Regions from separate parts of the Micromonospora sp. IBHARD004 genome, predicted to be linked through region 1. Evidence: predicted binding sites of a transcription regulator. Region 1 holds the regulator's gene; each other region holds the start of a gene.

Region 1 (2,264 bases):
CCGACCAGGCCGACGATCGACCAGAGCAGCTGGAAGTTGAGCGCCGCGACCGAGTGCTGGCGCACCGTCGGCGACTGGTTGCCCCGGGCCAGCATGGCGACCAGCGGCGGGAGCCAGCCCAGCACGCCGCCGCTGACGAACATCGCCGCCGCGCCGCCGAAGTGGGCGATCAGCGCCCAGGTCTTGTCCTCGTTGTTGGCCCAGCCGCCGCTCGGGGCGCCGTACGCGCCGCCGGTCGGATAGCCGGCGCCCGGCGGTGGGTAGCCGCCCGGGGGTGGGTAGCCGCCCGGGGGCGGAGAGCCACCGGGCGGGGGATAGCCGCCCGCGCCCGGCGCCCCGGACAGTGGTGCGGTGGGCGGCTCGTCCGCCGACGAGCCGTACGGTGCCGACGGCGGGGTCGGGTCCGGCTGGGCGCCGGCGTCCCCCGCTCCGGGAGGGCGAGGTGGTTCAGTCATGGATGTCACGGTAGGGGTTGCCCGCAAGGCGGCACCAGAGCGACATCGCCCGGGATGTCCGGCTGATCGGCCCTGCCGCGGAGGCTGCGTGGCGGCCCGCACCGCTGGTCCGTCGGTGATCATCGCGTCGGGGGTGGCGCCGACGTAGACTGGCACTCGCTACAGTCGAGTGCCAGGTGCCCGGCCGCTGCCGTGCCGGCGGCGGGTCGAGGGTGCATCAGGAGGTGGGGAGATGGGTCTCGACGACCGCAAGCTCGCCGTGCTGCGCGCGATCGTCGAGGACTACGTCGCCACGCAGGAGCCGGTGGGCAGCAGGGCCCTGGTCGAGCGGCACCAGCTGGGCGTCTCCCCGGCGACCGTGCGCAACGACATGGCGGTGCTGGAGGAGGAGGGCTACATCCGGCAGCCGCACACCAGCGCGGGACGGGTGCCCACCGACCGCGGCTACCGGCTCTTCGTCGACCGGCTCTCCCGGGTCAAGCCGCTCAGCCCGGCCGAGCGCCGGGCGATCGAGCGCTTCCTGGTCGGCGCGGTCGACCTGGACGACGTGGTGCACCGCACGGTCCGGCTGCTGGCCCAGCTCACCCGGCAGGTCGCCGTGGTGCAGTACCCGAGCCTGGCCCGCTCCTCGGTGCGCCACCTGGAGCTGGTGCCGATCTCCACCACCCGGCTGATGCTGGTCATGATCGCCGACACCGGGCGGGTCGAGCAGCGGCTGGTCGAGCTGCCCACGCCGATCCCCGCCGACGACGTCACCGACCTGCGCCGGCTGGTCAACGAGAAGCTGGTCGGCAGCCGGCTCTCGGAGACCCCGCCGCTGGTCCAGGCGCTGGTCGACGAGTCGGCCCCGCATCTGCGCGGCGCCATGACCACCCTCTCCACCGTGCTGCTGGAGACGCTGGTGGAGCGGCACGAGGAGCGGATCGCGCTGGCCGGCACGGCCAACCTCACCCGCGGCGGACTGCTCGACTTCCAGGGCTCGCTGCGCCCCATCCTGGAGGCGCTCGAGGAGGAGGTCGTCCTGCTCAAGCTGATCGGCGAGGCGGAGCCGAGCACCACCCGGGTGCTGATCGGCGACGAGAACGAGATCGACAACCTGCGGGCCGCCTCGGTGGTGAGCACCGGGTACGGCCCGGGGGCGACCATCGTCGGTGGTCTCGGCGTGCTCGGGCCCACCCGGATGGACTACCCCGGCACCATCGCCACGGTGAGGGCCGTGGCACGCTACGTGGGCGAGCTGCTGGCCCAGAACTGACCAGTCAGGGCCGACGGCCGGCTCCGGCCGCCGACCGGCGCAACGCGAGACGAACATGAGGACACGGAACGCAGTGGCCAGGGACTACTACGGCATTCTCGGCGTGAGCCGGGAGGCCTCCGACGACGAGATCAAGCGCGCCTACCGCAAGCTGGCGCGGCAGTTCCACCCGGATGTCAATCCGGACCCGGAGGCACAGGAGAAGTTCAAGGACATCAACGCCGCGTACGAGGTCCTCTCGGACGACCGGAAACGGCAGATCGTCGACCTGGGCGGCGACCCGCTCGCGCCGGGCGGCGGGGGCGCCGGCGGCCCGGGTGGTCCCGGCGGGGCCGGCCCGTTCGTCGGCTTCCAGGACATCATGGACGCCTTCTTCGGCGGCGCCGCGGGCGGCGCCCGGGGGCCACGCCCGCGGACCCGGCCGGGCGCGGACGCGATCCTGCGGCTGGAGCTGGACCTGCACGAGACCGCGTTCGGCGTCGAGGCGCCGATCACCGTCGACACCGCCGTGCTCTGCACCACCTGCTCCGGCGCCGGCACCGCGGCCGGCACCC
Region 2 (2,264 bases), 870 kb from region 1:
CGGCGTGTGGCGGTACGTCTACCGCGCGATCGACCAGCACGGCAGGTCATCGACGTGCTCGTCTCGGCCCGCCGCGATGCCGCCGCGGCCCGGCGGTTCTTCCAGCGGGCGCTGCGGATGCTGAAGGTGACGCCCAGCGAGGTCGTCACCGACGCCGCCCCGGTCTACCCCGCCGTGCTCGACGACTGGATCCCCTCGGCCTGGCACCACGTCGAGCGGCACGCGAACAATCCGATCGAGGCCGATCACAGCCAGCTCAAACACCGGCTACGACCCATGCGCGGACTCGGACCGACCAGACCGCACAAGTGATCATCGCCGGACACGCCTTCATGCAGAACTTACGACGCGGCCACTACGAACTTTCCGGCGATGTCCCGCCCGCGAAGAGGGTCGCTGCCGCGTTCACCGAGCTGGCCCACCGATCTGACCGCGGACCCGAAACGGGCTCGCCATCTCCCTTGGCCCGCGACGCAACAGCGCCCACCCGACACCCCGCCATCGGTCACCCGAACTCGGGCGGCGCTGCGCAGCACCTCGTCGAGGGCGGCTTCCGAAGTCACCCCGTTATTCTGCGGTCGCAACGCCCTGTTGACGAGACCCGCCCCTCGCGACGTCCTCCTGCCGCAAGAACTCGGGTTCGGTTCGGGCATGACGTGCTGGCGGCGGCTGGCCGAGCGGCACGCCGCGGGCGTGTGGCAGCGTCTGGGCGCCCAAGTCAGGGCAGATCGGGGTGTGTCTCGTCGATGGCGGCCGGGGCGGCGACGCCCCGCATCGTGTCGGAGTGGTCGACCGGGTGTTGGGGTCCGACCACGGGGAGGTTGATCTTCGTGTGCCTTGCACTCTCAGGTGGCGAGTGCTAAACCGTAGTTAGCACTCGCCCTGTGCGAGTGCTAGCCGATTGGGATGAGCCCTCTGGTGGGGCGTGCGCGTAAGTCATCGCAGGTCGGTCCGATCAGTGCTGCATGTCAGCACGACGAGTAGAGGACGACGCAGATGGCCAAGTTGATCGCATTCGGTGAAGACGCCCGTCGCGGCCTCGAACGTGGCATGAACATCCTCGCCGACACGGTGAAGGTGACGCTGGGCCCGAAGGGCCGCAACGTCGTGCTGGACAGCAGATGGGGCGCGCCGACCATCACCAACGACGGTGTCAGCATCGCCAAGGAGATCGAGCTCGACGACCCCTACGAGAAGCTCGGTGCCGAGCTGGTCAAGGAAGTCGCCAAGAAAACCGACGACGTGGCCGGCGACGGCACCACGACGGCCACCGTCCTGGCCCAGGCCCTGGTACGGGAGGGGCTGCGCAACGTCGCCGCGGGCGCGAACCCGATCGCGCTCAAGCGCGGCATCGAGCAGGCCGTGGCCGCGGTGACCGAGGCGTTACGTAACCAGGCCCAGGACGTCGAGACCAGAGCGCAGATCGCGGCCACCGCGTCCATCTCCGCCGCCGACGCAAGCGTCGGTGAACTCATCGCCGAGGCGATGGACAAGGTCGGTAAGGAAGGCGTCATCACCGTCGAGGAGAGCAACACCTTCGGCCTCGAGCTGGAGCTCACCGAGGGCATGCGCTTCGACAAGGGCTACATCTCGCCCTACTTCGTCACCGACACCGAACGGATGGAAGCCGTTCTCGACGACCCGTATTTCCTCATCGTCGAGAACAAGATCTCGAACCTGACCGACCTGCTCCCGATCCTGGAGAAGGTCATGCAGGCGGGCAAGCCGCTGGCCATCGTCGCCGAGGACGTCGAGGCCGAGGCTCTCGCAACCCTGATCGTCAACAAGGTCCGTGGCACTTTCACGTCGCTGGCTGTCAAGGCACCCGGCTTCGGTGACCGCCGCAAGGCCATGCTGGCCGACCTTGCCGTCCTCACCAATGGTCAGGTCGTCAGCGACACCGTAGGTCTCACGCTGGAAAACGTCACCCTCGACATGCTCGGCCGGGCCCGCAAGGTGGTCGCCACCTTGGACGAGACCACCATCGTCGACGGTGCCGGTGACGTGGAGCAGATCGCCGGCCGGGTCGCCCAGCTCCGCGCCGAGATCGACAACAGTGACTCCGACTACGACCGGGAGAAGCTGCAGGAGCGGCTGGCCAAGCTGGCCGGCGGCATCGCGGTGATCAAGGTCGGCGCGGCCACCGAGGTGGAGCTCAAGGAGCGCAAGCACCGCATCGAGGACGCCGTCCGCAACGCCAAGGCCGCCATCGAAGAGGGCCTACTCCCTGGCGGCGGTGTGGCCTTGGCCAACGCCGCGGTCAC
Region 3 (2,264 bases), 580 kb from region 1:
CTCCTCGACGGTGATGACACCGTCGCGGCCGACCTTCTCCATCGCCTCGGCGATCAGCTCGCCGATGGTGGCGTCCTGCGCGGAGATCGTCGCGACGTGCGCGATCGACTCCCGGTCGGCGACCTCGACGGCCCGGCCGAGCAGCGCCTCGGAGACCTTGGCGGCCGCCGCGTCGATGCCCCGCTTGAGGCCGGCCGGGTTGGCGCCGGCGGTCACGTTGCGCAGGCCCTCGCGGACCATCGCCTGGGCCAGCACGGTCGCGGTGGTGGTCCCGTCGCCGGCGATGTCGTTGGTCTTGGTCGCCACCTCCTTGACCAGCTGCGCGCCGAGGTTCTCGTACGGGTTGGTGAGCTCGATCTCCTTGGCGATGGTCACGCCATCGTTGGTGATCGTCGGCGCACCGAATTTCTTGTCCAGGACGACGTTGCGCCCGCGCGGGCCGAGGGTGACCTTGACCGTGTCCGCGAGGGCGTTGACACCGTGCTCGAGCAGGTGTCGGGCGTCGTCCGAGAAGCTCAGGATCTTCGCCATGAATGTCCCTTCGAAGCGACGTCGCCCCGGCCCGGCGAGCCGGACCGGGGCAACGACACTGATCGGTTGCTTACTTCTCGATGACCGCGAGGACGTCGCGGGCGGAGAGCACCAGGTACTCCTCGCCGGCGTACTTGACCTCGGTGCCGCCGTACTTCGAGTAGATGACGGTGTCGCCGACCTTCACGTCAACCGGGATCCGGTTGCCCTTGTCGTCGATGCGGCCCGGGCCGACAGCGAGGACGGTGCCCTCCTGCGGCTTCTCCTTGGCGGTGTCGGGGATCACGATGCCCGACGCCGTGGTGGTCTCAGCCTCGTTCGCCTGGACCAGGATCCGGTCCTCGAGCGGCTTGATCGCAACCTTGGTCGCGGTAGTCACGGGCATACCCTCCTGGGGTACTTGGTTTCGTTGCCGAACGGCTGGCCGAACGGCGTCAATCTGCCACATGCCACCGGGCGGGGCCGTCGTCGCGGGTGCCGGTCCGCCTGGCGTTCAGCGCCCGGGCCGAGGCCCGGAAGCTGGCACCCTCGATGGGAGAGTGCTAATCGCAGGTTATTCCTCGGCTAGCACTCCGTCAAGGAGAGTGCCAGCGCGTCGCCCCCACGAGCATGATCGATCTCGGGTGCGGGGGCCCCGACCGGCCGATCCGCGCGGGTGGGCGGGGAGAATGGCACGGTGGATCTCGACCAGCTGGCCGCGCTGCGTACCCCCGAGGGGTCGGCCGCGCTCGCGGCGGCCACCGAGGTGGCCGGCGGCGACCCGCTGGCGGCGGCCGCCGCGCTCCGCTCGGCCGGGGTGCCGGCCGGGCTGGCCGCCGCCGCGCTCACCCAGGCCGAGCTGCGCCGCCGCGCCGCCGGCAAGTTCGGGCCGGCCGCCGCGGGGATGTTCCTCACCCGGGCCGGGCTGGAACAGGCCACCCGCCGGGTGGTCGCCGACCGACGGGCCGCACGGCTGCGCGCCGCCGGGGTGCGCACCCTGGCCGACCTGGGCTGCGGCCTCGGCGCGGACGCGCTCGCCGCCGCCCGCGCCGGGATCCGGGTGTACGGCGTGGAGGCCGACCCGGTGACCGCCGCGATGGCCGCCGCCAACGCCGAGGCCGCGGGGTTGGCCGACGCGTTCACGGTGGAGTGCGGCGACGCGACCGCCTTCGACGTCAGCCGGGTGGACGGGGTCTTCTGCGACCCGGCCCGGCGGAGCGCCACCGGTCGGCGGATCTTCGACCCGAACTCCTACTCGCCGCCGTGGGACTTGGTCACCGGGCTCGCCGAGCGGGTGCCGCACACCGTGGTCAAGGTGGCCCCCGGGCTGGACCACGCGCTGATCCCGGCCGGCGCCGAGGCGGAGTGGGTCAGCGTGGACGGCGACCTGGTGGAGGCGGCGCTCTGGTGCGGCCGGCTCGCCGAGGTCCCCCGCCGGGCCACCCTGCTGCGCGGCGGCACCCCGCACGTGCTGACCGGCTCCGGCGCGGCGGAGGCCCCGGTCGGACCGGCCCGCCAATTCTTGTACGACCCGGACCCGGCGGTGGTCCGCGCGCACCTGGTCGCCGAGCTGGCCGGGGAGCTGGACGCCACCCTGGCCGACCCGAGCATCGCCTACCTGTACGCCGACTCCCCGGTCCGCACCCCGTACGCCCGCTGCCTGGAGGTGACCGACGTGCTGCCGTTCTCGCTCAAGCGGCTGCGCGCCCTGCTCCGGGAGCGCCGGGTCGGCCGGGTGGAGATCCTCAAGCGCG

Evidence for each region. Region 1 encodes HrcA, which represses chaperone genes, less so after heat shock. Its sites were predicted from a motif close to GGTTNGCACNCTCNNNNNGAGNGTGCNAACC; they were not measured.
Region 2: a site for HrcA is predicted at 869-899, ahead of groL (chaperonin GroEL). Genes of this name have one in related genera too.
Region 3: a site for HrcA is predicted at 1,049-1,079, ahead of groES (co-chaperone GroES). Genes of this name have one in related genera too.

What each region holds. Positions count from the first base shown of each region.
Region 1 covers NZ_CP199934.1:5,385,066-5,387,329, reverse strand. The annotation lists gene ACTWO6_RS26215 (DUF4870 domain-containing protein) at 1-455, opposite strand, end outside; gene hrcA (heat-inducible transcriptional repressor HrcA) at 688-1,710, shown strand; gene dnaJ (molecular chaperone DnaJ) at 1,784-2,264, shown strand, end outside.
Region 2 covers NZ_CP199934.1:4,516,788-4,519,051, forward strand. The annotation lists partial or broken gene ACTWO6_RS21975 (IS6 family transposase) at 1-419, shown strand, start outside; partial or broken gene ACTWO6_RS21980 (IS5/IS1182 family transposase) at 622-708, shown strand; gene groL (chaperonin GroEL) at 997-2,264, shown strand, end outside.
Region 3 covers NZ_CP199934.1:5,966,529-5,968,792, forward strand. The annotation lists gene groL (chaperonin GroEL) at 1-531, opposite strand, end outside; gene groES (co-chaperone GroES) at 602-916, opposite strand; gene ACTWO6_RS28990 (THUMP-like domain-containing protein) at 1,208-2,264, shown strand, end outside.